Regions from separate parts of the Isoptericola sp. NPDC055881 genome, predicted to be linked through region 2. Evidence: predicted binding sites of a transcription regulator. Region 2 holds the regulator's gene; each other region holds the start of a gene.
The links. The regulator LexA, encoded in region 2, represses DNA repair genes until DNA is damaged. The targets are predictions, from matches to a motif close to TCGAACANNTGTTCGA.
Positions count from the first base shown of each region.

Region 1: a site for LexA is predicted at 4,277-4,292, ahead of ACWGKI_RS02105 (DUF222 domain-containing protein). Genes of this name have one in related genera too.
Region 3: a site for LexA is predicted at 5,935-5,950, ahead of uvrA (excinuclease ABC subunit UvrA). Genes of this name have one in related genera too.

Region 1 is NZ_JBSHCR010000004.1:34,587-44,688, reverse strand. It holds gene dnaK (molecular chaperone DnaK) at 1-200, opposite strand, end outside; gene ACWGKI_RS02125 (cold-shock protein) at 425-1,372, opposite strand; gene ACWGKI_RS02120 (hypothetical protein) at 1,510-1,644, shown strand; gene ACWGKI_RS02115 (hypothetical protein) at 1,641-2,162, shown strand; gene ACWGKI_RS02110 (N-acetyltransferase family protein) at 2,181-2,657, opposite strand; gene ACWGKI_RS02105 (DUF222 domain-containing protein) at 2,718-4,127, opposite strand; gene ACWGKI_RS02100 (class I SAM-dependent methyltransferase) at 4,352-4,984, opposite strand; gene ACWGKI_RS02095 (LuxR C-terminal-related transcriptional regulator) at 5,093-6,745, opposite strand; gene ACWGKI_RS02090 (histidine phosphatase family protein) at 6,785-7,447, opposite strand; gene ACWGKI_RS02085 (GrpB family protein) at 7,484-8,029, shown strand; gene ACWGKI_RS02080 (RNA polymerase sigma factor) at 8,101-8,787, shown strand; gene ACWGKI_RS02075 (hypothetical protein) at 8,784-9,764, shown strand; gene ACWGKI_RS02070 (RNA polymerase sigma factor) at 9,904-10,102, shown strand, end outside.
Region 2 is NZ_JBSHCR010000041.1:10,800-20,901, reverse strand. It holds gene dapF (diaminopimelate epimerase) at 1-33, shown strand, start outside; gene ACWGKI_RS13400 (MarR family winged helix-turn-helix transcriptional regulator) at 56-541, opposite strand; gene ACWGKI_RS13395 (VOC family protein) at 608-1,015, shown strand; gene ACWGKI_RS13390 (class I SAM-dependent methyltransferase) at 1,041-1,643, opposite strand; gene hflX (GTPase HflX) at 1,792-3,357, shown strand; gene ACWGKI_RS13380 (ATP-dependent DNA helicase) at 3,446-5,512, shown strand; gene ACWGKI_RS13375 (L-lactate dehydrogenase) at 5,522-6,481, shown strand; gene lexA (transcriptional repressor LexA) at 6,536-7,324, opposite strand; gene ACWGKI_RS13365 (LysM peptidoglycan-binding domain-containing protein) at 7,603-7,941, shown strand; gene nrdR (transcriptional regulator NrdR) at 8,088-8,636, shown strand; gene ACWGKI_RS13355 (DUF5302 domain-containing protein) at 8,771-8,956, shown strand; gene serA (phosphoglycerate dehydrogenase) at 9,037-10,102, opposite strand, start outside.
Region 3 is NZ_JBSHCR010000048.1:13,070-23,171, forward strand. It holds gene ACWGKI_RS14550 (ABC transporter ATP-binding protein) at 1-187, opposite strand, end outside; gene coaE (dephospho-CoA kinase) at 267-899, shown strand; gene uvrB (excinuclease ABC subunit UvrB) at 964-3,078, shown strand; gene ACWGKI_RS14565 (TerC family protein) at 3,303-4,316, shown strand; gene ACWGKI_RS14570 (TerC family protein) at 4,313-5,377, shown strand; gene ACWGKI_RS14575 (YciI family protein) at 5,508-5,804, opposite strand; gene uvrA (excinuclease ABC subunit UvrA) at 5,980-9,033, shown strand; gene ACWGKI_RS14585 (OsmC family protein) at 9,051-9,551, shown strand; gene ngcE (N-acetylglucosamine/diacetylchitobiose ABC transporter substrate-binding protein) at 9,813-10,102, shown strand, end outside.

The DNA of each region.
Region 1 (10,102 bases), on a different contig from region 2:
GAGATGGTGCGGTCGACGTTGGTGACCGCCTGACGCTTGGCCACCTCACCGACGAGGACCTCGCCGGTCTTGGAGAACGCGACGACGGACGGCGTCGTGCGCGACCCCTCCGCGTTCGCGATGACGGTGGGCTCGCCGCCCTCCAGGACGGCGACCACGGAGTTCGTGGTGCCCAGGTCGATACCGACTGCTCGAGCCATGTGTGCTGCCTCCATGCGTACGTCCGGACGCCTGTGCGCCCGAGGTTGAGTCAACTGCACTCAACGTAAATCTCGGCGCCCCGGCCTCGCAAACCGCAGGCGCTGAAGTTGAGTCTGTATGGCTCAACCTTGCTCGGGGCGCCTCTATTCCCGCAGGTGATCACGGGCGTTCGCTGTGAGCGAACAGGGCTGCTGTGCCGCAATCCTCGGGAGGTTCCGCTCGCTCAGACCAGTTCGACGTTGTCGGCCTGCGGGCCCCGGTCGCTCTGCCGCACCTTGAAGCGGACGCGGTCGCCCTCCTCCAGGAACTCGACACCCCGCACGACGGACACGTGCACGAACAGGTCCGCACCTCCGGCGTCGGGCGTGATGAAGCCGAACCCGCGGTCCGCGTCGTACCGCGCGACGGTGCCCTCGCCACCACGCACGGGCGCGCCGGACGACGACGGCTGGCCCGACCGGCCGCGGTCCGCGACCCCGCGCGGACCACGCCCACCGGCGGCACCGCCGGCACCGCGCACGAGCTGGACGTTGCGGGCGTTCGGACCCTTGTCGCCCTCGACGACGTCGAACGTCACGCGTGCGCCCTCGGCGAGCTCGCTCAGGCCATGGCCGAGCGCGCGGACGTGCACGAAGACGTCGTCGCCGCCCGCGTCAGGAGCGATGAACCCGAAGCCCTTGACGTCGTCGTACCAGGAGACGGTGCCGTCCGCGCCGTCGGAGGCGGGCCGGGCCGGCTCGGACGCGAGCGGGAGCAGGTGGTCCGCCTGCGGACCCTTCTCCCCCTCGACGACGAGGAACGCCACCCGCTGCCCCTCCGTGACCACGCCGCCCCCGACGATGGCCGAGCTGTGCACGAAGATCTCGTCGCGGCCGTCGTCGGGCGTGACGAAGCCGTACCCCTTGGTCGGCTCGTACCAGTTGACGGTGCCGAGCACGCCCAGGGGCGCGTCCGCGGCCTGGTCGCCCGTGACCCGGACGCGGCGGGCCTGCGGGCCGCGGTCGCCCTCGCCCACCTCGAACTCGACGACCTGCCCCTCACGGAGCAGCTTGGGCCCGTCGTCGCCGACGATCTCGGACGCGTGGACGAACAGGTCCTCCGCCTCGTCCCCGAGGTCGATGAAGCCGAACCCTCGGTCGGCGTCGAACCATCGGACAGTTCCCTGGGGCACCTGATACTCCTCGTCTTGACAGAAGATTGCTGTCTCCAGTGTCCCTGACTGGTGCGGCGCGAACCTCCGAACGTGCTCAGCGCCACCTTTGCGCCCCGGCCCTGCCGCGACCCGGACGCCTGTGGTGGGATCGGCGCATGCAGCCCGAGCCCGCCGACAGCTACTACGCCCGCATCGCCGCCCACCTCGGCCCGGACGGCCGGCTCCCGGTAGCGGTCGAGGAGATGCCCGGCTGGGACATCTACCCCACGAGGTGGACTCGTTGCGGATGAAGCCGCTGCGCCCCCTGGCCGACGCCGAGCCCCCGCGCAGGGGCGAAGACCCGTCCGAGTGCTGGTGCTCGTCGACGACGGACCGCCTGCCCACGTTCCTGGAGGACCACGTGTGGCGCAACGAGCGGTGGGTGCTGACCGCCGACCTCGCCCAGGGGCTGCCCGCGTTCCTCACGCTCGTGCCCGTCTCGGCGCACTGCGACCTGCCGACGGTCCCGGCGGACCTCGCCGCGGAGATGGGGCAGCTGATCGTCGCGGTCTCGGCGGCCGTCGAGGCGCTGCCGAGCGTGGGCCGCGTGCAGCTCGCCAAGTGGGGCGACGGCGGGGCGCACCTGCACCTGGCGTTCCTCGGCCGTCCCGCCCGCGTGCTGCAGTTCCGCGGCTCCCCGCTGCTCGACTGGGCGGAGAACCTGCCCGACGTGCCCGAGGACGTCCTGCGCGCGAACGCCGCGTTCGTCGCCGCACAGGTCGTCGCCGCCGTGGGCGGGCAGGCCGGTCCGGCGGGCGGCGCCGCCTGAGGGCTCGTCCCCCGGTCGTCAGAGCGGCTTGCGCATCTGCTGCGTCACGACGTCGTACCCGGCGGAGCCGTACAGCGTCACCGCGGGCGTGTTGTGCCCGAAGACGTTGAGCTCGAGGGCGGTGGCGCCGGCCTCGCGGGCCGCGTCCTCGGCTGCCGTGAGCAGCCCGCGCCCGAGCCCCTGACCGCGGCGCGACTCGACCACCTCGATGTCGTACAGGAACGCCACGCCGGGCACCCCGCGCGGGTGGTCCAGCGCCACCCACACGCGCCCGACCGGCTCACCGTCGGCGTCGACGCCGCGCAGGAACAGCATCCGTCCCGTGGCCACGCCCTGCGGCAGGAGCCGGGCGCTCTCGTCGCGCGCCCGCTGCATCGCGCCGTCGGCCTGCCACATCCCCGCAGCGACCTGCTCCGCCGCGTAGCCCTCCGCCAGCGCGTCCTGCCACTCGTCGAACTCGCCCGGCGTCATCGGGCGGAGCGTCACCGTCGTCATGCGGGCATGCTGGCACAGGTCATGACGACCGACCCTCCGACCGACCCTCCCGGCCGTGACTCACCGACCGCTCAGAACGGCGGCGTGCCGGGATCGGACGGCGGGTGCCCGTCGGGGGCTCGCGCGTCGGCCTGGTTCGGCGAGCGACGCCCGGGGTCCGGGGGGGCGGGGTTGCGCGCGCCCCGTGGGCGACGTCCACAGCAGGGCGCCGTCAGGCGCCCGGGCGACACGCCATCCGGTCTGGTGCTTGAGCACGTGGTGGTGACGGCACAGATGGGTCAGGTTGTCGGCGGTCGTCGTGCCGCCGTCGACCCACGCCCTGACGTGGTCGACGTCGCAGGCCGAAGCCGCCCGGGTGCAGCCCGGGAACGTGCAGGTGACGTCCCGGGCCTGCAGCAGCGCGCGGAGCGCTGCCGGCACGGCGTAGGTGCCCGGGTCGGTGGCCAGCACCGTGGCGTCGACCGGGTCGACCAGGAGTCGGCGGAGCGAGGGGGCGCTCGCCGTCAGGCGGAGCGCGGTCTCCGCGTCGACGGGGGCCTGACCGTCCAGCTCGGCGACCCCGCCGGCGTCACCGCCGAGCAGCGTGAGCACCGGCACGGTGATCCGCACGGTGGGTGCGACGCGGCGGGCAAGGTCTGCCAGGCCGGGCACCCGGGCGCGCTCGGCGCCACGGGCAGCAGCGCTGCCCGCGACGGCACGCGGGTCGTCGGCGCCGTCGACGTCGGCCCGGCCGAGCAGGAGGTCCGCGAACGCGTCGGCACGGAGCTGCCCCGCCCCGCGCGGGTCGCCGTCGTCCCGTGCCGTGCGAGCGACGCGCGAGAGCCGGTCGTGGATCGCGTGCGCCTGGACCGCAGGCAGGTGCGCGGCGATCCAGGCCATGCCGTCAGCGCCCGGGTCGAGGTAGACCGCCCGCTTGTCGACCGCCGCGCGGTGCCGGACCGTCAACGACACCGGGTGCGCCAGGTCCCGCGCGCGCCGCAGCCGGCGGCGGAGCTGCGGCAGGGTGACCCGCCTGGCAGCCGGCAGGACCGCCTCCTCGACGCTTCGGCGCGCGGCGACGTCGGGAAGGCCGAGGAGGGTGTCCGCGAGCGCCCCGGCATGCGCGAGCGAGAACCGCCCCTGGCACAGGTCCACGAGCGCCGTGGCCGTGCCCTCCCCGCCCCCGGCCTCGCCGGCAGCATGGGCGTGCAAGGCCACCTCGGTCAGCACGCGCGCCACGCCGACGAGTCGCGTCGCCTCCTGCTCGGACCAGCGCAACGCCGTCGCCAGGTCGGCCGTGAAGGCCCGCTCCGCCAGCTCGCGCCGACGGGTCGACGATGCCCGGCGGACCTGCGGGTCGTCCTGCTCGAGCAGCGCCCGCTCGCACCTGTCGGCGGCCCGTCGCGCCCGTTCCACGGCGAGCACCTTGGCGCCCTCCAGCGCGTCGATGCGTCGCTGGAGCTCCACCACCTCGTCGATCGAGGACGACACCTCATGGAGGGACGGTCGCGGCCCAGGGTCGACGCGTCGCAGCACGTCGGACAGCTCGACCGGCGCTCCAGGTGACGCGTCGACGACGTCGTGCTGCTGAGCCGTCCCGCCCCCTTTCGCCGCCGCGGTCGGCCGTCCCGACACACCGTTCGAACACTTGTTCGATCCTACCGAAGCTCAGCGCGCCCCGGGCGAGACCTGTGGACAACCCCTCACCTCCTAGGTCATCGCGGCCCGCCGACCGGTGTGCGGCGCAGCCGGTAGAACGTGGGCTCGCCACGACGCGCGAGGCGCGGCATGCCCGGGGCGTCGGTGGGGACCCGGTGCACGTCGGTGACCTCCCACCCGGGGAAGGCGTCCTCGATGTCGGCCCGACTGGCGCCGGTGGGCATGAACGGCGGCCCGACGGACCTGCCCAGCACGAGCATCAGGAGCGTCGCGCCCGGACGCGTGCGGTCCGTCACGGCGCGGCCCATCGCGCGCTGCTCGGGGGTTCGCAGCCCGTGGAAGCAGCCGACGTCGAGGACGAGGTCGAAGCCGTCCCCCACGACGTCGGCGGGCAGGGTCGTGGCGTCCGCCCGGACGACCGTCGCGGCGACGTGCTCGCGCGCCAGCCTCGTGCGGGCGCGGCCGAGAGCGCGCTCGACGACGTCGACCGCCGTGACGTCCCACCCGCGGCGGGCGAGGGTCAGCGCATGCACTCCCGTGCCGCAGCCCACGTCGAGCGCGCGCCCGGGCCCTCCGCGCTCCGCCTCCTCGCGTCGGAGGAGCTCGTCCAGCCGACCGGCGTCCGCGGCGGCCGACCGCTCCCACGGCGTGAATCCCACGGCGTAGGCGACCTGGTAGAAGGTGCTCATGACGTCCTCCTGGGCTCGGTCCAGCGGCTCGTGCTGCACCCGACGCTAGGGGTCGTGCGCGCGACGCCACATCGGCAGGACCATGCATCCCTGGTGTGCAGGCCGGGCTCAGACGAGCCGGGAGTCGTAGGCGTACGCCGTCGCCGCGGCGCGCGAACCCACCCCGATCTTGAGGAAGATGTTCGCGACGTGCCGCGCCACCGTGCGCTCGGACAGCACGAGCCGCCCGGCGACCTGCCGGTTCGTGAGCCCGGTCGCGAGGAGGCGGAGCACCTCGACCTCCCGCGGGGTGAGGCCGTCCGGCGCCCCCGCCGTCTCGCCCACGAGGGATGCCAGGTCGCGGCGCGCGCCGAGGTCGGCGAAGGTGCGCCGCGCGGCGTCGGTCTCCACGTCCGCGGTCTCCGTGTCACCCAGCAGCCGGCAGGCCCGGGCGAACAGCACGCGGCACCGGGCCTCGTCGTAGGGCGCCCCCACCTCCGCCCAGGCCCGGAGCGCCGCCCGCAGGGGGCCGACGGCACCGCGCGGGTCGCCGTCGGCGAGCGCCACCGCGCCCGCGCACTGTGCGCTCGCCGCCGTCACCGACGGCGCACCCAGCCGCCCGGCCAGGGCGGCCAGCTCGGCCGACGCCGCCCTCGCCCGAGCGCCGTCGCCGGCCGCGAGCGCCACCTCCACCTGCGCCGGCAGGAGGCGGCCACGCAGGAAGTCCCCGGCCGCCTCCGCCGACGCCCGGGCGAGCGCGGCGGTCGCGTCGGACGCGCGCCCCTGGGCGGCGCGCAGCAGGGCGAGCCCGGGCTGCGGGTCGAGACCGGCGGCAGCCGCCGCCCGGTAGGCCTCTTCGGCGGCGCGCGTCTCCCCCCGGACGCGGTGGAGCTCCCCGCGCTGATAGTGGGCCATCCCCCGGGCGGGGTCGCGGCGTCCGGGGTCCCGCGCGCACCGGTCCAGGACGGCGGTCACCTCGTCCGTCGCGGCGGCCCACTGTCCCCGCAGCTGCAGCACCTCGGAACGGTGGACGGCGCACTGCCCCCGGTAGTGGACGATGCCGGGCTGGCCCGCGCACCACCGGGACAGGGCCTCCGTCCACTCGGCGCTACGACCCAGGTCGAGGCAGCCGCGACAGACCAGGATGGCGGCGCAGTAGACCTGCCCGACGGCCTGCGGCCCCGCCGTCCCGGTCGTCGCGAGGACCATCACCTCGTCGAGCTCCGCCATGCCCTCGGCGGTGCGTCCCAGCGCGAGGAGCGCCTGCCCGTGGCCGTTGCGGGCCAGCAGCTCCAGGTCCGGGTCGGCGTGCTCGCGCGCGACGGCGACCGCGTCCGCGAGCAGGTCTCGGCTCTGCGTGCCCTGCCCCTCGGCCAGGGCACGCATGCCCAGGTTCAGCCGCTCGTACCCGTGCCACACGGTGGCGGCGAAGCCCGTGTCGCCGACGATGCTCCGGGGGCGCTCGAACCATCCTCGGGCCCGGGCGCGCTCGCCCCGCATCAGCAGGGTCAGGGCCAGCCAGAACGCCACGCGAGACGCCCCGTCCCGGTCGTCAGCGGCGAGGAACGCGTGATGCGCCCTCTCCCGCGCCGCGTCGGACTGCCGGTCGTCCCCCGCGAGCAGGGCCGCCAGGCCCCAGCCCTCCAGGTCGGCCGCGGACAGCGGCTCGCCGTCCTCGTCCGCCCGGGCGAACGCGGCGCGCGCGACCTCCCAGGTCCGCGCCGCGCACGCGGCACGCGCCTGCGCCACAGGGCCTGGCGCCCGGGGTCCGTCTCCCGTCACCTCCCGATCGTCCCACCGGCACCACGAGGGAGCCCTGCGTCAGTCGTCGACCGGCTCGCCGGTGGGGTCGTTCGCGACGACGGCGTCGAGGCGCTCGCCGCCGACAGGCTCGCGCACCCAGTCGACCAGGCGCCAGCCGGACGCGGGGTCGCCCTCGACCTCGATGAGGCCGGTGTTGGCGAGCGGCGTGTGCTCCACCTCGTCGACGTCGAGCCCGCGGACGCGGGCGCTGGACCACGAGCGGATGGCGGCGCCGTGCGACACGGCGAGGACGACGTCGTGGTCGTGGTCGGCCAGGGCGGCGACGGCGTCGTCGAACCGGGCGAGGAACGCGTCGCCGTCGGGCCCGCCGGGCATGCGCCGGGAGAGGTCGCCGCGGGACCAGGCGAACACCGTCTCCAGGTAGGTGTGGTGGTCGGCGAGGTCGGCGGACATCTCGAGCGCGCCCGCCTCGATCTCCCGCAGCCCGTCGAGGACGGTGGGGCGCAGGGTGCGGTCGTCCGCCAGCGGCTGCGCCGTGAGGGTGGTGCGCAGGAGGGACGAGACGGCCAGCGCGTCGATCCGGCGGCCCTCCAGCGCGCGCGGCACGGCCGCGGCCTGCGCCTCGCCCAGGGGCGTGAGGCGGGGTCCGGGCGCACCGGTGTCGAGCAGCCCGGCCACGTTGGAGGGCGTCTGTCCGTGTCGCAGGAGGAGGAGGCGCATGTCCCTAGCCTGCGCCATCGCTGCGACGATGTCCGCGTGCCGATCACTGTCGTCCCCTCCTCCCCCACCTGGCCCGCACGGTTCGAGGGCGTCGCCCGTGCGCTGCGCGCGGCGCTCGACGGCGTCCCGGGCGCCGTCGTCGAGCACGTCGGGTCGACGTCGGTCCCCGGCCTGCCGGCGAAGCCGATCCTCGACGTCGACGTGATCGTGCCCGCGGCCGACGTGCCCGCCGCGGTGCGGGCGCTCGAGGCGGTGGGCTACACGCACCGCGGCGACCTGGGCCTCGCCGGCCGGGAGGCGATGGACGCGCCCGACGACGACCCCGCGCGGCACGTCTACGTCTGCGCCCGGGGGACGCTGCACGTGCGCAACCATCTCGCCGTCCGCGACGTGCTGCGCCGCCGGGACGACCTGCGCGACGAGTACGGCGCCGTGAAGCTCGCGCTCGCCGCGGACCCGACGATGGACATCGAGCGGTACCTCGCCGGGAAGTCGGCGGTGCTGCAGAAGGTGCTCGCCGAGTCCGACCTGACGCCCGACGAGCTGCGGCAGGTGCTGCGCGCCAACGACACGTCCGCGTAAGGCTGCAACGCTCGGCCGGTTGCCGGACATGCCACGGTTGTCACCGTCCCCCGGTCGAGAGGACCTCAACGATGCCAGCCCTCGAACCACCTGCCGCCCCGCCCTCACCACCCGTCACGGACGGGCACGAGGCGCGGTTCACCGCGCTCTTCGAGGCGACCCACCGCCCGCTGCTCGCGTACGCGGTGCGGCGCGTGGCCGACCCGGCCGACGCCGCCGACGTCGTCGCCGAAGCCTTCCTCATCGCGTGGCGGCGTATCGAGGAGGTCCCCGCCGGACCCGACGCGCGGCCGTGGATGTTCGGCGTGGCGAGGCGCGTCCTCGCCAACCTGCACCGCGGCGAGCGCCGTCGCCTCGCGCTCGCCGACCGCCTGCGCGCCGAGGTGGCCGAGACGTTCCCGGGACCGGACGCGCCAGGGTCCGACGTCGAGCGCGCCCTGGGACGTCTCGGCGAGCAGGACCAGGAGCTGCTGCGCCTGGTCGCCTGGGAGCAGCTCGCCCGCGACGAGATCGCCCTCGTCCTGGGGATCACGCGGGCCAGCGTCCGCGTCCGGCTGCACCGCGCCCGCCGGCGGCTCGCCGACCAGCTGGCCGCGCTCGCCACCGCCGACGACGGTCCGCCCGCCCCCGTCCCCGGCCCCGCCCTGGCCACCGTCGCGCCGGCGCCGCCCGCCGCGGCGGTGCGGGGACAGCAGCACGGCAACGGACAGCGGGAGAGGTGGGGCGCCGCGCGCCCCGAGATCGAGGAGGCGTCATGACCGACGTGATGAAGCAGCTGCGAGACGCCGACCCGGCACGCCCCGGTCGCCTCGACGCCGTGGACGAGGCGGTCTTCGCCGCGCTGCGAGACGACATCGCCACGACCAGCACCCGCAGCACGGCCGACCTCGCCGAGGCCCCCGCCCCGACGACGAGCCGACGCCGCCGGGTCGGGCGCCGTGGTGCGGTCGCGATCGGCCTGGCCGCCGTCCTCACCGGGGGTGGCGTCGCGTACGCCGCGGTCCACCTGTTCCAGGGGGCTACGGGCGAAGGCCTGACCTGCGTGCGCACCTGGAACGCCGACACCGCCGCAAGGCAGCACGTCGACGCCGCCGGGTCCTGGCGCACCGGCGACCCCTACGCGGACTGCACCACCCTGCTCGCCGAGCAGGGGCTGCCGCCCATCGACGACCCCGTCGCCTTCGCGTGGGACGGCCAGACCGTGGTCGCCCCCGCCGACCAGGTGCCCGACGGCGTCGAGCGGCTGGAAGGCTCGCAGGCCCTCGGCACCGGCGTGGTCGAGCTGCGACGCACCGTCGAGGACGTCGTCGACGGCGGCAGGGGCGAGTGCCGCACGGTCGCCGAGGGCGCCGCCTGGGCCCAGGGTGAGGTCGACCGGCTCGGCCTGCAGGACTGGACGGTGGTCGAGCAGCCCGGGACGGAAGGGCTGCCGTGCTCCGACTACGTGGTCGACGTCCAGGACCGGCAGCTGACCGTCAGCGCCTCGGAGGACCCCTACCAGCGGCTCTCCACACCCGAGATGGACGCGATGACGGCCGCCCTCCGGGAGCGGATCGTGGACCGGTGCGTCTCTCTCGCCAAGGCCCGCGCCGTCGTCGACGACGTGTTCGCCCCCGTCGACTTCGAGTTCCCGACGACGGACGTCGTGGACGAGTCGGCCGGGTGCGCCCGGGTGGACGTCCTCCTGGGCGGCACCATCGACGTCACCGTGTACGGGCCGAGCACGGCCCGCTGACCGGCTCACGCAGCACCCACCGCACGGGCGCCCCTGCCGGCTCGGCGCAGCCGGCAGGGGCGCCCGCACGTCGGCGCGCGGCACGCACCGCGTCCACAGCTCCCGTGTAAGCCGCGGCGAGCCGCGGACACTACGTGGTGTGAGCACCCCCGACGACGCGGCCGACGCCCGCGAACGCCTGTCCGCGCTGTGGAGCGCGCACGCCGTCCGCGTCCAGGCGTACCTGTGGCGCCACACCGACCCGGACACCGCGCAGGACCTGCTGTCCGAGACCTTCCTCGTGGCATGGCGGCGTCTGGCCGACGTCCCCGACCCCGCGCTGCCGTGGCTGCTGGTCG
Region 2 (10,102 bases):
GAGCTCGTCTTCTCCGGCGAGACCGAGCTCTAGGCGCCCGTCGAGGGCCCGACCCTCAGTCCTCCCGAGGAGACGCGCCCGGGGCGAGGGCGCCCCGGTCGTCGGCGGTGTCCAGGTCTCCGTGGACGCGCAGCAGCAGGCCGTGCAGCACCTCGCGCTCCTCGGGCGTCAACGCGGCGAGGACCTCGTCCTGGACGGCGGCGGCGTCCTGACGCAGGCCGCCGAGGAGCGTCCGGCCCGGCGCGGTGAGTGCGAGGACCACGCGGCGCCGGTCGGCGGGGTCGCGCTCGCGGCTGACCAGGTCCCGCTCCGCGAGCTCGTCCACGACCTTCGTCACGTCGCTGGCATGGATGCCGAAGCGGGCGCCGACGTCGCGCTGGGACTGCGGCCCGAAGTCGTCGAGCGCCGCCAGCACCGCCAGGTGCCACAGCCGCAGCCCGCGCGCCCCCAGGCGGTCCGCCAGGCGGGCGCGGGCGCGCTTGCCGGTCTGGGCGAGGAGGTAGGTGCTCAGGCCGGTGAGGGTCGGCGGGGTCCGTGTCACGACGACCTATTGTAGGGTGCGCACCAATAGTGAGTCACAACCTACGATCGGAGAACCGTGGACGCGATGCATCCCCGACTGCTCGTGCGCCGCTTCGCCGCGTGCTTCCGCTTCTACGACGCGGTCCTGCCGCCGCTCACCGGCGCCCGGCTCGTCCGCGGCACGCACGAGGGCCCCTACGCGAGCTGGGACATCGGCTCCGAGGGGGCGGTGATGCTCCTGGACCGCACGGCGATGGCGTCGATCACGGGGACGGCCGAGCAGCCGGCGGAGCTCCCGGCTGGTCTCCCGCCGCACGACGCGGCGATGCTGGTCAGTCGGGTCGACGACGTCGCGGCGGGCTACGCGCTGTGCCTGGCCCACGGCGCCGCCCCGGTCGCGCCGCCGGCCCCGCGCCCCCAGTGGGGTCCGACGATGCGGACGGCGCACGTGCGCGACCCCGACGGGAACCTGTGGGAGCTCCAGAGCTACTGAGCCGACGGGTGGGCGGTCCGTCCCGTCATGCGACCCGCAGGACGCGGAACCCCTTCGAGGAGGCCGCGCGCTCGACGTCGCGGCCCAGCTCGGTCTCGATCCAGCGGGCGAGGGAGTCCGAGCCCAGGTTCTTCTGCACCACCAGCCAGGCTGCCGCGTCCGGCCCGAGGCGTGGCAGCCAGGCCCGCAGGAGGTCGTGCAGCACCGCCTTGCCCACGCGGATCGGCGGGTTCGACCAGATCGCGGCGAACTGGACGTCGTCGGGGACCTCCTCGGCGCGGACGGCCCGCAGGTTGTCCAGGCCGAGACGGGTCGCCGTCGAGCGCAGCAGGTCGAGGGCTCGCTCGTTGACGTCCACCGCCCAGACGGTCGCCTCCGGCGACGTGAGCGCCATCGTGAGGGCCACGGGGCCCCAGCCGCAGCCCAGGTCGAGCAGGTCGCCGGTCGCCGGGGCGGGCGGCACCTCGCGCAGCAGCACCTGGGTGCCCTTGTCGATGCGGCCGGGGGAGAAGACGCCGCTCGCGACATCCACCTCCACGTCCTGGCCCGCCAGCCGGACGACGGCGCGACGGCGCTCCGCGGCCGACGCGGGACGGGCGGTGAAGTAGTGGTCGGGCTGCTCGGTCACCCGCCGATCCTAGGTCGCCGACGCGGCGCCGGGGCGGCCTCGACCGGCCGGGAGCGACGAAAATCTCTGCACCGGGACGATCTCACGTGGGACCCTTGTTGAAGACGTACGACGGCTCGACCGTCGATCCCGACCCGAGAGGCACACCTTGACCCACACCCCGACCAACCCCGACACCCCGCAGGCCGACGAGACCGGCGGCGACGAGACGTCGGCTGCCGAGCGTCGCGCGGCGGAGCGCGACGCCCAGGCGATCGCGCAGGACGTCGTGGCGCGGGTGCTCGCTCGGGCCGGGACGGCGCGCGCCGAGGGCGCCACGGTGCACACCACCCACGACGGCGACCAGCTCGACCTCCAGGAGCGCATCTCGCTGCGACGCGTCGCCGGGCTCTCCACGGAGCTCGAGGACGTCACCGAGGTCGAGTACCGGCAGCTGCGCCTGGAGCGCGTCGTGCTCGTCGGCATGTACTCCGGCGGTGAGGCCGCGGCCCGGGAGGCGGAGGTCTCCCTCCGCGAGCTCGCCGCCCTGGCGGAGACCGCCGGCTCCCAGGTCCTCGACGGGCTGCTGCAGCGCCGGCAGAAGCCCGACCCCGGTACCTACCTCGGTTCGGGCAAGGCCGCGGAGCTGGCCGACATGGTCGCCACGGTGGGCGCCGACACCGTCGTCGCCGACACGGAGCTCGCGCCGTCCCAGCGTCGCGCGCTCGAGGACATCGTCAAGGTCAAGGTCGTCGACCGGACCGCGCTCATCCTCGACATCTTCGCCCAGCACGCCAAGTCCCGGGAGGGCAAGGCCCAGGTCGAGCTCGCCCAGCTCGAGTACCTCCTCCCGCGCCTGCGCGGCTGGGGTGACTCGATGTCCCGCCAGGCAGGCGGCCAGGTGGGCGGTCAGGGCGCCGGCATGGGATCTCGCGGTCCCGGCGAGACGAAGATCGAGCTGGACCGTCGCCGCATCCGCAACCGCATGGCCAAGCTGCGCCGCGAGATCGACGCGATGGCCCCGGGTCGCGAGACGAAGCGGCTCGACCGCAAGCGGCACGGTGTGCCGAACGTGGCGATCGCCGGCTACACGAACGCGGGCAAGTCGTCGCTCCTGAACGCGATGACGGACGCCGGCGTCCTCGTGGAGAACGCCCTGTTCGCCACGCTGGACCCGACGGTGCGCAAGGCGCGGACCGAGGACGGCCGGCCGTACACGCTCACCGACACCGTCGGCTTCGTGCGGCACCTGCCGCACCAGCTCGTCGAGGCATTCCGGTCCACCCTCGAGGAGGTGGGCGACGCCGCGCTGCTCCTGCACGTGGTCGACGCCTCGCACCCCGACCCCGAGGGCCAGATCGCGGCCGTGCGCGAGGTGCTCGCCGAGATCCCCGGCATCGCCGACGTGCGCGAGGTCGTCGTGCTGAACAAGGCCGACGTCGCCGACCCGGCCGTGGTGGGCCGCGTGCAGCGGCGCGAGCGGCACAGCGTCGTCGTGTCCGCGCACTCGGGCGAGGGCATGGCGGAGCTGCGGGAGCTCGTGGCCGCAGAGCTGCCCCAGCCGCAGGTGGAGATCGACCTCGTGGTCCCGTACTCCCGCGGCGACCTGGTGCACCGTGCGCACGAGACCGGCGGCTCCGTGGCGGAGGAGCACCTCGCCGAGGGCACGCGCCTGCGTGGCCGCGTCGACGAGAGCCTGGCCGCAGAGCTGCGCAGCGTCGCCGTCGTGGGCTGACGTCGCCGGTCGCCGGGTCCGCCCGGCGGCCGTGCGGGCCGGGGGCGGGCGTCGCCCCGGGGTGGGCGGCCCGCCCTAGGATCGTCGGGTGACCTCCGCCGACACCCCCGACGCCCAGCAGCTCCTCGACCTGGCGGTGGGAGCCCTCGGCGGCGGACGGCGCGAGGGGCAGCACCAGATGGCGGCCGCGGTCGCGGAGTCCGTCGACGGAGGGCGCCACCTCCTCGTCCAGGCCGGGACCGGCACGGGCAAGTCGCTCGCCTACCTCGTCCCCGCCGTGCGGCACGCCGTCGTCGACGGCAAGCGCGTCATCGTCTCGACCGCCACGCTGGCGCTCCAGCGGCAGGTCGTGACGCGCGACCTGCCGCTGGTGGCCGAGACGGTGGGCCCCAGGCTCCCGCGCGCGCCGAAGGTCGCCCTGCTCAAGGGGTGGCACAACTACCTGTGCAAGCACAAGGTCACCGGGGGCTACCCGGTCGAGGGCGCCACCCTCTTCGACCTCCCGGCCGACCCGGGCCCGGGGGAGGGCGCCGGGGCGGAGCAGCACCCCGCGCCGTCCGGCGGCCGTGGCCGGGGCGGGCGCGCCGACGACGCCACCAGCCTCGCCGACCAGGTCCGCCGGCTGCACGCCTGGGCCGAGGAGACCGAGACGGGCGACCGCGACGACCTCGTCCCCGGCGTCCCCGACCGCGCCTGGCGACAGGTGTCGGTCACCGCGCTGGAGTGCCTCGGCAACCGCTGCCCCCTGCTGGCCGAGTGCTTCCCTGAGCGCGCTCGCGCCGCCGCACGCGACGCCGACGTCGTCGTGACGAACCACGCCATGCTGGGCATCGCCGTGTCGGGGAGCCCGGGCGTCCTGCCCGAGCACGACGCCGTCGTCGTCGACGAGGCGCACGAGCTGGCGGAGCGGGTGACCGCCGCGGCCACCGTGGACCTGTCGCTGACGGTCGTGGAGCACGCCGCGCGCCTCGCGCGCCGGCACGGTGGCACCGAGACGTCGGCGCTGGACGCGGCGTCGCAGCAGCTCGGGAGCCTGCTCGCGACGGCACCGGCGGAACGCTTCCCGCAGGGCCTGCCCGACGACCTGCGGTCCGCCGTGGCCGCCGTGCGCGACGCCGCGCGCGAGCTCCTCACGCGGCTCAAGCCGCAGGGGGAGCCCCAGGCGAAGGACAAGGGCGCGCCGGACGCCGGCACGAAGATGGCGCAGTCCGCCGTGCTCCAGCTGTTCGAGGTGGCCGAACGCATGGCTGCCGAGGACACGACGGCCGACGTCCTGTGGTGCTCGCGGCCGCCCGAGAACGCCCCCTGGGCCGGTGACGGCGTCACCCGGCTGCACGCCGCCCCGCTCGCGGTGGCGGGCCTCATCCGCACCCACCTGCTCGGGGAGGCGACCGGCGTCTTCACCTCCGCCACGCTGGCCCTGGGCGGCACGTTCGACCCGGTCGCGCGGTCTCTCGGCCTCGCCGGCTCGGACGGCACGCACGACACGCCGGACTGGACCGGGCTCGACGTCGGCAGTCCGTTCGACTACCCGCGCCAGGGCATCCTCTACGTGGCCCGGCACCTGCCGGCGCCCGGTCGTGAACCGACCACCGACGCCCAGCTCGACGAGATCGCCGGCCTGATCGAGGCAGCGGGAGGACGCACCCTCGGTCTGTTCTCGTCGCGGCGCGCCGCGCTCGCGGCGGCGGAGGCGATGCGCGAGCGGCTCGAGGTGGCCGTCCTGTGCCAGGGCGACGACCAGCTGCCCACCCTGGTGCGGCAGTTCGCCGACGACCCGGCGACCTGCCTCTTCGGCACGCTCTCGCTGTGGCAGGGCGTGGACGTGCCGGGCCCGAGCTGCCAGCTCGTGCTCATCGACCGCATCCCCTTCCCGCGTCCGGACGACCCGGTGAAGGCGGCGCGCGCCCGGTCGGTGGAGCAGGCGGGCGGCAACGGGTTCATGCAGGTCTCCGCCACGCACGCGGCACTCCTGCTGGCGCAGGGGGCCGGGCGGCTGGTCCGCACCGGCGAGGACCGCGGCGTCGTCGCCGTGCTGGACCCGCGCCTCGCGACCGCCCGCTACGGGTCGTTCCTCACCCGGTCCATGCCGGACTTCTGGCCGACGACGGACGGCGAGCTGGTCCGCGCTGCGCTGCGGCGGCTCGACACCTAGCCTGGGGCCGTGGAGAGCACTCGCAGCACGACCAAGCTCGCGATCGTCGGCGCCGGGGCGGTGGGTTCCACGCTCGCGTACGCCGCGCTCGCCCGTGGCGCGGCGCGGTCCGTGGCCCTGATGGACGTCAACCGCGCCAAGGTGGAGGCCGAGGCGCTTGACCTCCGGCACGGCGGCATGTTCATCCCTCAGGCCGAGATCGAGGGTTCCGACGACATCGAGGTGTGCCGCGGGGCCGACGTCGTGGCGGTCACGGCCGGGGCGAAGCAGAAGCCCGGCCAGAGTCGCCTGGACCTGGCCGAGGCGACCGTGGGCCTCACGAAGAAGATCCTGCCGCAGCTGCTGGAGGTGGCGCCGGACGCGATCTACCTCATGGTGACCAACCCCGTCGACGTGGTCACCTACGCCGCCCAGGAGGTCAGCGGTCTGCCCCGGGAGCGGGTCTTCGGCAGCGGCACGGTGCTCGACTCGTCCCGGCTGCGCGACGCCCTCGCCCGGCACTGCGGCGTCGCCGTCGGGAACGTGCACGCGAACATCGCGGGCGAGCACGGAGACTCGGAGATCGTGCTGTGGAGCTCGGCGTCGATCGCCGGGGTGCCGCTTCTCGACTGGCGTCCCTTCCGGGGACGCCCGCCGCTCGACGAGACTGCCCGCAGCCAGATCGCCACCGACGTGGTCGAGTCCGCCTACCGGGTCATCGCGGGCAAGGGCGCCACCAACTACGCCGTCGGCCTGGCCGCCACCCGCATCATCGAGGCGGTCCTCAACGACGAGCACCGCGTGATGAACGTGTCCTCGCGACTCGACGGGTTCTACGGGATCAGCGACGTCTGCCTGTCGGTGCCGTCACTCGTGGACCGGCGCGGCGTGGCTGAGACGATCGACACCCCGCTGTCCGACGACGAGGTGGCAGGCCTGCGGGCGTCGGCCGAGGGGATGCGCGAGGTGCAGGGCCGGCTCGGCCTCTGACGGTCCGCGCCACCTGGTGACCTGGTGCCACACCCGGCGGCCGGGTGAGCGCCCTCAGAGGCTGCGGAGCACCGCCACGACGCGTCCCAGCACCTGGGCCTCGTCCCCCGGGATCGGGGAGTAGGCGCTGTTCTGCGGCATGAGCCAGGTGTGCCCGCCGGTCTGCTTGAAGGTCTTGACCGTGGCCTCGCCGTCGATCATCGCCGCGACGACCTCGCCGTTCTCCGCGACCGGCTGGCTGCGCACCACGACCCAGTCGCCGTCGCAGATGGCCGCCTCGACCATCGAGTCGCCGGCGACCTTCAGCAGGAACAGGTCGCCGTCGCCCACGATCTGCCGAGGGAGCGGGAACACGTCCTCGACGACCTGCTCGGCGAGGATCGGGCCGCCGGCCGCGATCCGCCCCACCAGCGGGACGTAGGACGGCGCCCCCGCGGCCTCTGCGTCGGACCCGGCGACCGACCCGGCGACGAAGCCGGACGTCCGGGGAGCGGGCTCGTGCCCCGCGGCCTCCGCCGCCGGCGACTCCGGGTCGACGACCTCGATCGCACGCGGCCGGTTCGGGTCGCGGCGGAGGTAGCCCTTGCGCTCGAGCGTCGTGAGCTGGTGCTTGACCGAGGAGGGGCTCGCCAGGCCGACGGCCTCGCCGATCTCCCGCATCGTCGGCGGGTATCCGCGGTCCTCGACGGAGCGCCGGATCGTCTCCAGCACCCGCCGCTGGCGCGGCGTGAGGCGGTCGGCCGAGGGGGCGAGCTCGCTCACCGACGCCAGGGCGACCGGGGGTGCCGCCGGGGCGTCCTCGCGGGTCTCCGCCTGCGCCGGCCACGGCGCAGCAGCCGTCATGGACGCCGGGGCCTGGTCCCGTCCGCTGGTCATCGCGTTCTCCGTCCTGCAGGGGCGCGGCCCGTGGGCGGGCCGATGAAATCCGACAAACCTTCCATCGCGCTGCTGGTCACTCTAGGCCAGTTCGGGCGGGACATCAAACATCTGTTCGATCAGGTCTCGACCGTGTCGCCGGGGCGTGGTACACCTAGTACAGCAGTTCGACGTACAGGTGTTCGACGAACGGATGTTCGACGGGCCGCCGCGGCGGCGACACGACGCGTACCGGAGGTAGGACGATGCAGAACCCGCGCAGCACCACGGACGCACCGGGGTTCCTCGGGCTCGGCGGGCTTCGGCTCACCCGCCGGGGCCGCGCGGTGATCGCGGTCCTGGTCCTCCTGGTCCTCGTCGGCGCGGGGCTCGTCGGGCAGCGCGCGGTGGCCGAGTCGCCCGGATCGGGTGTGGAGGTGCGGCTGCACACCGTCGCGCCGGGGGAGACCCTCTGGCAGTACGCGCAGTCGGTGCGCGACTCGGGCGAGGACCTGCGCGACGTGGTCGCCGACCTGCGCGAGCTCAACGGCCTGACGACGGCCGAGCTGCAGACCGGACAGGTCGTGCTCCTCCCGCAGGACTGAACCCCCGCGCTGGTGCGGTGGTGGACGGCGGTGCGGACGGGTCCGCCGCGATGGGAGGATGGACCCTGCTTGCGCCCTGCGCGGCCCGCCGCTTACGTTGTCGGGCAGCCGGGCGCCGGTCCGGAGCCGAGCGCAGGAGACCAGCGATGCACTGCCCGTTCTGCCGCCATGCGGACTCGCGAGTCATCGACTCGCGCACTTCCGACGACGGTTCGTCCATCCGCCGCCGGCGGCAGTGCCCGGCGTGCCAGCGTCGCTTCACGACGATCGAGACGGCGAGCCTCTCGGTCGCCAAGCGATCAGGCGTGACCGAGCCGTTCAGTCGCGACAAGGTGGTCGCCGGGGTGCGCAAGGCGTGCCAGGGGCGCCCCGTGAGCTCCGACGACCTGGCCCTGCTGGCCCAGCGCGTCGAGGAGACGTTGCGCGGGTCGGGCCGTCCGGAGATCGAGGCCAACGAGGTGGGGCTCGCGATCCTGGGGCCGCTGCGGGAACTGGACGAGGTGGCGTACCTGCGGTTCGCCAGCGTCTACCAGTCGTTCGAGTCCCTGGAGGACTTCGAGAGCGCGATCACGTCCCTGCGGGCCGAGCGTGAGGCGCGGGCCGACGATGACGGGGAGCCCGCCTCGGCGGGGTCGGGGGACGCCGCGGGCGATGCTGCGGAGCCCGCGGCTGCGGGGCGCGACGCCTCGCGCTGAGATCGACCGCTTCGCCCGCTCCGGGCGAAATGCCCTGGCGCCGCGCCTGGCTTTGGCGCATGCTGGACGGCACCAGGTGCTGCGCGGAACTCCGTGCCGGCACGTCCACCCCGACGAACGACGAGGTGACCGTGATGACGACGGACGACTCCAAGGCGGCCAAGCCCTCCGAGGACACGAAGGCGCGCTTCCGGGAGGCTCTGGAGCGCAAGAACGCCGCGAGCCACCCCACCGCCGGCAAGGACGCGAACACGGGGCAGGTGCACGGCTCCGAGACCTCGGGACCGGTGCAGAAGATGTTCCGCCGCAAGTCCGGCTGACCGGACGCGGGCGTACGACGACGCGAGGGCGTCCCCGGGGATCCGGGGGCGCCCTCGCGTGCTGATACTGCTGGGCCGCGTCAGCCTGCGGCGGGACCGGGCGGGAACTCCGGCCGCTCGAAGGCGTCGCGGATGCGCAGCCGGATGGTCGAGGGCATCGCCTGCAGCTTGGCCGAGGCGCCACGCTGGGTGACGTCGGAGATGTCGGTGACCACGTAGCCGATCTCGCCGCGGGTGGCGAGCATCTGCGCCTCGATGTTGGCGCCGTGGTCGGCGAAGACCTGGTTCACGGCGGCGAGGACGCCGGGCACGTTGCGGTGCAGCAGCATGATGCGACCCACGCCGGTGTGCGCGAGCTGCAGGTTCGGGAGGTTGACGGACAGGGTGGTGGACCCGGTCGCCATGAAGTCCCGCAGCTTCTTCGACACGAACTCGCCGATGGCCTCCTGCGCCTCCTCGGTCGACCCGCCGACGTGCGGCGTGAGGATGACGTTGGGCAGGCCGCGCAGCGGAGACGTGAACTCGTCACCCCGCTTCTTGGGCTCCGTCGGGAAGACGTCCACCGCCGCGCCTCCGAGGTGCCCGGAGAGGATGTGCTCCCGCAGGGCCTCGACGTCGACCACGAAGCCGCGGGAGAGGTTGAGGAAGATCGCGCCCGGCTTCATCCCCGCGAACAGGTCCGCGCCGAACAGCCCGGCGTTGCCCGGCCGTCCGTCGACGTGGATCGTGACGGCGTCGGCCTCGGCGAGAAGCTCCTCGATCGTCTCGACGCGGTGCGCGTTGCCCAGGGCGAGCTTCTCGGCGGTGTCGTAGAAGACGACCCGCATGCCGAGGTTCTCGGCGAGCACGGAGAGCTGGGAGCCGATGTTCCCGTACCCGATGATGCCGAGCGTCCGGCCGCGGACCTCGTGCGCGCCGTCGGCGGTCTTGTCCCACACGCCGTCGTGCAGCGCCTTGTCGCGCACGCTGAGGCGACGGGTCAGGGAGATGATCTCCGCGACGGCGAGCTCGACCACGGACCGGGTGTTGGAGTACGGGGCGTTGAACACCGCGACGCCGTGGGCCGCGGCGGCCTCGAGGTCGATCTGGTTCGTCCCGATGGAGAAGGTCCCCACGGCCTGCAGGCCGGGCACGCTCTCCAGGACC
Region 3 (10,102 bases), on a different contig from region 2:
GACGGAACAGCAGGGGGGTGACGGCCCCCGCCGCCGCGCTGAGCACCAGGAGGGCGACGAACGCCACCAGCTGCGCCCGGTACGGCCGGGCGAAGGCCAGGATCCGTCGGAGGGTGGAGCCCGTCAGGCGCCGGTCCGTCACCGACGAGTCCTTCAGGTACGAGCGCATCATGCCTCCGCCCGCCATGCCACCTCCCCCTCGGCCCGCGGCAGGGAGCCGCGGGCGCTCATGGCGGGAAGCCTACGCCGGAGGCAGGATGGTCCCCATGCTCCGCATCGGCCTCACAGGCGGCATCGCCGCAGGCAAGTCCGTCGTCGCGCGCCGGCTCTCCGAGCTCGGTGCCGTCGTGATCGACCACGACGTCCTGGCCAGGGAGGTGGTGGCCCCCGGCACGGTCGGGCTGGAGGAGGTCGTGGCCGCCTTCGGAGACGGTGTGCTCGCGCCGGACGGCGCGCTGGACCGCCCGGCCCTCGGCCGCGTCGTGTTCGGCGACGCTGCGGCGCGCGAGCGCCTCGAGGGGATCCTGCACCCCGAGATCCGGCGCATCGCCGCGGAGCGGGAGGCGCTCGCGGGGGCGGCCGACGACCGCGCGGTGGTCGTGCACGACATCCCGCTGCTGGTCGAGACCGGGCAGGCGGACCGCTTCCACCTCCTCGTCGTGGTGCAGGCCCCGGCCGAGCAGCGGGTCGCGCGGCTGGTCGACGGGCGCGGGCTGGCCGAGGCGGCGGCGCGCGCCCGGGTCGCCGCGCAGGCCGCCGACGAGGAGCGTGCCGCCGTGGCCGACGTCACGCTGGACGGCACAGGGACGGAGGAGCACCTCCGGGACCAGGTGGACGAGCTCTGGCAGCGGCTGCGCGCGGAGGTCGACCAGGAGTCCGAGGCCGCCGCCGAGGCCTGAGGGGGCGGAGCACCGGGCGCGCCCGCGCCCGGTGCGTGTCAGGGGGTCGCCGTACGGTGGTGGCATGCGACCTGTGACCGACCTGCAGCGTGCGGTGGCCCCCTTCGAGGTGGTGTCCGACTACCAGCCCTCGGGTGACCAGCCGACCGCGATCGCGGACCTGTCCGCGCGCGTGCGGGCGGGCGAGAAGGACGTGGTCCTCCTGGGCGCGACCGGCACGGGCAAGAGCGCGACGACGGCGTGGCTCATCGAGAAGCTGCAGCGCCCCACCCTGGTCATGGCGCCTAACAAGACGCTCGCGGCGCAGCTGGCCACGGAGTTCCGGGAGCTGCTGCCGAACAACGCCGTCGAGTACTTTGTCTCGTACTACGACTACTACCAGCCCGAGGCGTACATCGCGCAGACGGACACCTACATCGAGAAGGACTCGTCGATCAACGACGAGGTGGAGCGCCTGCGGCACTCCGCCACGTCGTCGTTGCTCACGCGACGGGACGTCGTCGTCGTCGCCTCGGTGTCGTGCATCTACGGCCTCGGCACGCCGCAGGAGTACGTGGACCGGATGGTGCGGCTCGACGTCGGGGACGTCGTCGACCGTGACGACATGCTGCGGCGCTTCGTGCAGATGCAGTACACGCGCAACGACATGGCGTTCACGCGCGGCACGTTCCGGGTCCGGGGCGACACGGTCGAGATCATCCCGGTGTACGAGGAGCTCGCCGTGCGCATCGAGATGTTCGGCGACGAGATCGAGTCGATCCAGACGCTCCACCCGCTCACCGGCGAGGTGATCCGGTCGGAGCAGAGCGTCTACCTCTTCCCGGCCACGCACTACGTGGCGGGTCCGGAGCGCATGGAGCGGGCGATCGCCGGCATCGAGGTCGAGCTCGCGGACCGCCTGGCGGAGCTGGAGCAGCAGAACAAGCTGCTGGAGGCCCAGCGGCTGCGCATGCGCACCACCTATGACATCGAGATGATGCGCCAGATCGGCACGTGCAGCGGGATCGAGAACTACTCCCGGCACATCGACGGGCGCGAGCAGGGCTCCCCGCCGAACACGCTGCTCGACTACTTCCCCGAGGACTTCCTGCTCGTCATCGACGAGTCCCACCAGACCGTGCCGCAGATCGGCGCCATGTTCGAGGGCGACATGTCGCGCAAGCGGTCGCTCGTCGAGCACGGGTTCCGGCTGCCCAGCGCGATGGACAACCGGCCCCTGCGGTGGGAGGAGTTCGTCGAGCGGATCGGCCAGACGGTCTACCTGTCCGCGACGCCGGGGGACTACGAGCTGTCGATGTCCGACGGCGTGGTCGAGCAGGTCATTCGGCCGACCGGCCTCGTCGACCCGCAGGTGATCGTCAAGCCGACCACCGGGCAGATCGACGACCTCCTGCACGAGATCCGCGAACGGGTCGACAAGGACGAGCGGGTGCTCGTCACGACGCTGACCAAGAAGATGGCCGAGGACCTCACGGACTACTTCCTGGAGAAGGACGTGCGGGTGCGGTACCTGCACTCCGAGGTGGACACGCTGCGCCGGGTGGAGCTCCTGCGCGAGCTGCGGCTGGGGGAGTACGACGTGCTCGTCGGCATCAACCTCCTGCGCGAGGGCCTCGACCTGCCCGAGGTGTCGCTGGTCGCGATCCTCGACGCGGACAAGGAGGGGTTCCTGCGCTCGGAGCGGTCCCTCATCCAGACCATCGGCCGCGCGGCCCGCAACGTCACCGGCGAGGTGCACATGTACGCGGACAAGGTGACCCCGGCGATGCGGTACGCGCTCGACGAGACCGACCGGCGCCGCGCCAAGCAGGTCGCGTACAACACCGAGCACGGGATCGACCCGCAGCCGTTGCGCAAGAAGATCGCCGACGTCACGGACATGCTCGCCCGCGAAGACATCGACACCGCCGAGCTGCTGTCCGGCGGGTACCGCAAGTCTCCCGCCACCGGCCAGGGTCGCGGGCGGGCCCCCGTGCCGGGGTCGCCGAAGGAGGGCGCGACGACGGGCAACCGCCTGGCGGGCGCTGCGGCAGGCGAGCTCGCCGAGCTGATCCAGGAGCTGAGTGACCAGATGCACGCCGCGGCGGCAGAGCTGCAGTTCGAGGTGGCGGCGAGGCTGCGCGACGAGATCGGCGGCCTGAAGAAGGAGCTCCGGCAGATGCAGGCCGCCACCGCCTGAGGCGGGCGCTGACCAGCGGGTCCGCGCTCCGGCGAGCGCGGAGGGCCGGGCCCGTGTCTCATGTAGGGTATGCGGGTTGGAGGGGAGTACCCCGCCCACGATGAGGTCGTCATCACGTCCGGCGCCGCCGCCGGACCGGCCTCTTCGGCCCGGACGCACGGCGCGCAGCCCGTCCGGGTGGGGAAGACCTCCGGTGCTCAGTGCTACGTACCGGAGGCTTGCCAGTGAACGTTCCTTTGTGGGTGTGGGTCATCACCGTCGTCGTCATCCTGGCGATGCTCGCCGTCGACTACGTCGGTCACGTGCGGACCCCGCACGCCCCGACGCTCCGTGAGTCCGCCACGTGGTCCCTCGCCTACGTCGCGGTCGCGGTGGTGTTCGGAGTCATCGTCTGGCTCGTGTGGGGCGGCGAGTACGGCGGGGAGTACTTCGCCGGCTACATCACGGAGAAGTCCCTCAGCGTCGACAACCTGTTCGTGTTCGTCCTGATCATGACGAGCTTCCGGGTGCCGCGGGAGTACCAGCAGCGGGTGCTCCTCATCGGGATCACGATCGCGCTCGTGCTGCGCACGGTCTTCATCGTCGCGGGCGCCGCGATCATCGCCAACTTCGCCTGGGTCTTCTACGTCTTCGGCGCGTTCCTCATCTGGACGGCGATCGCCCAGGCCCGGTCGGGCACGGGGCACGACGAGGAGTGGAACGAGAACGGGGTGCTGCGCCTGACGCGGCGCCTGTTCCCCACGACGGAGACCTTCGTCGGCGACAAGATGGTGGCGAAGATCGACGGACGGCGCTACATCACGCCGATGCTCATCGTGATGGTCGCGATCGGCAGCGCGGACCTGCTGTTCGCCGTCGACTCCATCCCCGCGATCTTCGGCCTCACGCAGGAGACCTACCTCGTGTTCGCGGCGAACGCGTTCTCGCTGCTCGGCCTGCGCCAGCTCTACTTCCTCGTCGACGGTCTTCTCGACCGGCTCGTCTACCTCAACTACGGGCTGGCCGCGATCCTCGGCTTCATCGGTGTCAAGCTGGTGATCCACGCCCTGCACACCAACGAGGTGCCGTTCGTCAACGGCGGGCAGCACGTGGAGGCGATCCCCGAGATCCCGACCACCGTGTCCCTCGCCTTCATCGTGGTGGTGCTCGCCGTCACGACGATCGCCTCGCTCGCGCGCGACCGGCGTGACCGCCAGGTCCGGGCGGCGGCGACATCCACCACCGAAGGAGATGCATGACCCACGAGCTGCCGTTCTGGTTCGAGGCGGCGTCGCTCGCGGCGCTGATCGTGCTGCTGGCCGTCGACCTCGCGATCGTGGGCCGCCGCCCGCACGTGCCGAGCATGAAGGAGAGCGGCCTGTGGGTCGCGTTCTACGTCGGGCTGGCGGTGGTGTTCGGCCTGATCGTGCTGGCCGTCGGGGGCGCCGCTCCGGCGGGAGAGTTCTACGCGGGGTGGCTCACCGAGTACTCGCTGAGCGTCGACAACCTGTTCGTGTTCGTCATCATCATGTCGCGCTTCGCCGTGCCCAAGCGGCACCAGCAGATGGTCCTGATGGTCGGCATCATCATCGCGCTGGTCCTGCGCGGCGCGTTCATCCTGGCGGGCGCGGCCATCCTCGAGCAGTTCGTGTGGGTGTTCTACCTCTTCGGCGCGTTCCTCATCTACACCGCGATCAAGCTGGTCGCCGGCGACGACGAGGACGAGTACAAGGAGAACGTCGCCATCCGCATGCTGCGACGGGTGCTGCCGCTGAGCGAGAAGTACGACGGCGCCAAGGTCCGCACGGTCGTCGACGGCAAGAAGCTGTTCACCCCGATGCTGGTCGTCTTCGTCGCGATCGGGTCGACCGACCTGCTGTTCGCGCTCGACTCGATCCCCGCGATCTTCGGCCTGACGAAGGACCCGTTCATCGTCTTCACCGCGAACATCTTCGCGCTCATGGGGCTGCGCCAGCTGTACTTCCTCCTGGGCGGCCTCCTGGAGCGGCTGGTGTACCTGCCGATCGCGCTCGCGGTCATCCTCGGGTTCATCGGCGTCAAGCTCATCCTGGAGGCGCTGCACACCAACACGCTGCCCTTCCTCAACGGAGGGGAGCCCGTCGCGTGGGCGCCCGAGATCCCGATCTGGCTGTCGCTGGCCGTCATCCTCGGGTCGATCGCGATCGCGACGGTCGCGAGCCTGGCCAAGACGCACCGGACCTCGGTCGTGTCGGCACAGGAGGACGGGCAGGAGGACGCGCAGGAGGTCGAGGAGAGCGCCGAGCCGACGCCGTCCGGGCCGGAGGCCCCCGGCCGCTGACAGCCGCAGTCAGCCGCTGACGGCCGCTGACTGCCTGGCCGACGACCACGGAAGGCCCCGGACGACTCGTCGTCCGGGGCCTTCCTCGGTCCTCCGGCTCTGGGGGTCGGTCAGGCCGGCGCGCAGGCCGTCAGGCCGCGAAGCCGCCGACCACGGGGACGAACTCGCGCGCCGCGCGGTGCGCGACCAGCCCCTCGCGGTGGAACGGGTCGTCGGCGAGCAGCTCCAGCGCGGCCGTGGCGTCGTCGGCCTCGACGACGAGGAGGGCCCCGCGCGGCTCGCCCTCGGGGGTGGCGGGCAGCGGGCCGGACACGTGCAGCGCGTTCCGGTCGTGCAGGCCCTGCAGGAACTCCCGGTGCTCGGGCCGGACCGCGTCGAGGCGGTCGGGGTCGGCGACGTAGACGTAGGTGACGGCGAAGACGGACATGGCCGTATCCAAGCACCCCGTGCCGTCCTGTGCGCGGTCCTGTGCGGGACCCGTCCGTGCCGCGGCGACGCGCGTCGTCGTGGGACGCGCCGCAGGGGCGGGTGTGACCGGACAGACGCTCCGCAGGGCATAGAACGCCTGTACGAATGTCGGCCACCCGACGTAGGATGCCCGGGTGAGCAACCGCCTCGTCATCTCCGGCGCCCGCGAGCACAACCTGCGCAACGTCGAGCTCGACCTCCCGCGTGACGAGCTCATCGTCTTCACCGGCCTGTCGGGCTCCGGCAAGTCCTCGCTGGCATTCGACACGATCTTCGCCGAGGGGCAGCGGCGCTACGTGGAGTCGCTCTCCGCGTACGCGCGCCAGTTCCTGGGCCAGATGGACAAGCCCGACGTCGACTTCATCGAGGGCCTGTCGCCCGCCGTGTCGATCGACCAGAAGTCGACCAACCGCAACCCCCGGTCGACGGTGGGCACGATCACGGAGGTCTACGACTACCTCCGTCTGCTGTTCGCCCGGGCGGGCACGCAGCACTGCCCCGTGTGCGGTGAGCCCGTGCGCTCGCAGACCCCGCAGCAGATCGTCGACAAGCTGCTGGAGCTGCCGGAGGGCACCCGCTACCAGGTCCTCGCGCCGGTGGTGCGCGGGCGCAAGGGCGAGTACGCCGACCTCTTCGCCGAGCTGCAGACGCAGGGCTTCGCCCGCGCGCGGGTCGACGGCGAGGTGGTCCAGCTGACCAGCCCGCCCGCGCTCGAGAAGAAGCTCAAGCACGACATCGAGGTGGTCGTCGACCGGCTCGTGTCCCGCGAGGGGGTGCAGCGGCGCCTCACCGACTCGGTCGAGACCGCCCTGCGGCTCGCGGGCGGCCTCGTGATGGTGGAGCTCGTCGACGCCGACACCGACGACCTCGACCGGGTGCGCAAGTTCTCCGAGAAGCGGGCGTGCCCCAACGACCACCCGCTGGCGCTGGACGAGATCGAGCCCCGCACCTTCTCCTTCAACGCCCCGTACGGCGCCTGCCCGGAGTGCACGGGGATCGGCTTCCGCCTCGAGGTCGACCCCGACCTCGTCGTGCCCGACGAGGAGCGCACGCTGCGCGACGGCGCCGTCGTGCCGTGGGCGCTGACGTCGTCGGAGTACTTCGAACGGGTGCTCACCGCGCTCGCGGAGGAGATGAGCTTCTCCATGGACGTGCCGTGGCGCGCGCTGCCGCAGCGCGCCCGCGACGCGATCCTGTTCGGCCGCAACCACCAGGTGCACGTGCGCTACAAGAACCGGTGGGGGCGCGAGCGCCAGTACTCCACGGGCTTCGAGGGCGCGGTGACCTTCCTGGAGCGGCGGCACCGGGAGACCGAGTCCGACTGGTCCAAGGAGAAGTACGAGGCCTACATGCGCGAGGTCCCGTGCCCGGTGTGCTCGGGCGCGCGGCTGAAGCCCGAGGTGCTCGCGGTCACGGTCGGCGGCAAGTCGATCTGGGACGTCTGCCGGCTGCCGATCGACGAGGCCAAGCACTTCCTCGACGGCCTGGAGCTGGGGGAGCGCGAGCGGGCGATCGCGACCGAGGTGCTCAAGGAGATCCATGCGCGGCTCGGCTTCCTGGTCGACGTCGGTCTGCACTACCTCTCCCTCGAGCGCCCGGCCGGCACGCTGTCCGGCGGCGAGGCGCAGCGCATCCGCCTGGCCACCCAGATCGGGTCGGGCCTGGTCGGGGTGCTCTACGTGCTGGACGAGCCGTCCATCGGGCTGCACCAGCGCGACAACCGCCGCCTGATCGAGACCCTCACCCGGCTGCGCGACCTGGGGAACACACTGATCGTCGTGGAGCACGACGAGGACACCATCCGCGCCGCGGACTGGATCGTCGACGTCGGGCCCGGGGCGGGAGAGCACGGCGGCCGCGTCGTGCACTCGGGCGACTACGCGGGCCTGCTCGAGGCCGAGGAGTCCATGACGGGCGCCTACCTGTCCGGCCGGCGCTCGATCGCGCTGCCGGCCGAGCGTCGCGCCACGGACCCGGGTCGCGAGGTGACCGTCGTCGGAGCGCGGGAGAACAACCTGCGGGGGATCGACGTCTCGTTCCCGCTCGGCGTGCTCACCGCGGTGACCGGCGTCTCGGGCTCGGGCAAGTCGACCCTCGTGAACTCGATCCTGCACACGGTGCTCGCGAACGAGCTCAACGGCGCCCGTCAGGTCGCGGGGCGGCACACCCGGGTGACGGGGGTCGACCAGCTGGACAAGGTGGTGCACGTCGACCAGGGGCCGATCGGGCGCACGCCGCGGTCCAACCCCGCCACGTACACCGGGGTGTGGGACCGGATCCGCAAGATCTTCGCGGAGACCGAGGAGGCCAAGGTCCGTGGCTACGGTCCCGGGCGGTTCTCCTTCAACGTCAAGGGCGGCCGTTGCGAGGCGTGCGCCGGTGACGGCACGCTGAAGATCGAGATGAACTTCCTCCCGGACGTCTACGTCCCGTGCGAGGTGTGCCACGGGGCCCGGTACAACCGCGAGACGCTCGAGGTGCACTTCAAGGGCAAGACCGTGGCCGACGTCCTCGACATGCCGATCGACGAGGCCGCGGAGTTCTTCGCCGCGTTCCCGGCGATCTCGCGCTTCCTCACCACGCTGGTCGAGGTAGGGCTCGGTTACGTGCGGCTCGGGCAGCCGGCCCCGACGCTCTCGGGCGGCGAGGCGCAGCGCGTCAAGCTCGCGAGCGAGCTGCAGAAGCGGTCCACGGGACGCACCATCTACGTCCTGGACGAGCCGACCACGGGCCTCCACTTCGAGGACATCCGCAAGCTGCTCGGCGTGCTGCAGTCGCTCGTCGAGAAGGGCAACACGGTCCTGGTGATCGAGCACAACCTGGACGTCATCAAGAGCGCGGACTGGGTCGTCGACATGGGCCCCGAGGGTGGCTCCGGCGGCGGCACCGTCGTCGCTCAGGGCACGCCCGAGGAGGTCGCCCGCGTCGAGGCCAGCCACACCGGGCGCTTCCTCGCGAGCATCCTCGACGAGCACCCGGCGGTACCCACGGCGTCCCGCGCCTCGGCGCGCAGCGCGGCCGCGACCTCGGCGTCCTCCGCGCCGCGGGCTCGAGCCTCGGCGAAGAGCACGGGGAAGGCCAAGGGCACCGCGACGACGGGCGCGGCCAAGGGGAAGGGCGCGAAGGAGAAGGGCGCCACGAAGGAGAAGGGCGCCACGAAGCGGTCCGGAGGGCGCAGCGCGGCCTGACCCCCTACCGTGTGGGCATGGGTGCGCACCACAACTACGCCGTCACCGTCGCCTGGCCCGACACGCCCGGCGGTGGCGACGCGGCGACGACGTCGTACACCTCGTACTCGCGCGACCATCGGGTGCTGGTAGCAGGCAAGCCTGCGCTGGCCGGCAGTGCCGACCCGACGTTCCGCGGGGACCCGGCGCGGCACAACCCCGAGGAGCTCTTCGTCGCGAGCCTGTCCCAGTGCCACATGCTGTGGTTCCTGCACCTCGCGGCGGAGTCGGGCCTCGTCGTCCGGGAGTACGTGGACGACACCACGGGCACGATGCGCGTGGAGTCGCGGGGCGAGGGGCAGTTCACGGACGTCACGCTGCGCCCGCGCGTCACGGTCGACGCCGGGCCGCAGGCCACTGACGAGGCCGTCGCCGGCCTGCACCACCGCGCGCACGCGCTGTGCTTCATCGCGCGATCGGTGAACTTCGCGGTCCTCGTCGAGCCCGCGCCGCTGCGGCTCTCGACGCCCGCAGCCTGACGGCGGGACCCTTCCGACCGGGTGATCTATTCCAGTACGGTCACAGGACCGTGTTGCCTGTTGACGTGGCGACGTCGCGTGAATATTTTCCACTCCATCGCTCCGATGGAGGAGAGATATTTCCGTGAGCGTCGCGACCCCCGCACGCTCGCAGACGCGCGAGACGAGGAGGTCGGCGCAAGCAGCCCCGCGCGGGGCAGGGCAGGCACCGGTTGACGGGGCGTCGCGAGGCGCAACCTGACACGAAGGGCATCTACGAGGATGACCAGCAACATCACCACCAGCAACGACACCACTCCCGAGCCCAGCCGTCGGTCCGTTCTCCGGGCCGTCATGTTCACGGCCGCCGCGGTCCCGTTCGGCCTGCCCCTGGCGGCATGCGCCACGGGCGGCGGCAGCAACGACGACGAGAAGTCCGCGTCGCCGACGGGCAACGCCGACCCGAAGAACCCGTTCGGCATGGCGGAGAACACGACGGTCGACGCCGTGATCTTCGACGGCGGCTACGGCGTCGACTACGTCGAGTTCGCCGGCAAGGTCCTGGCCGGCCT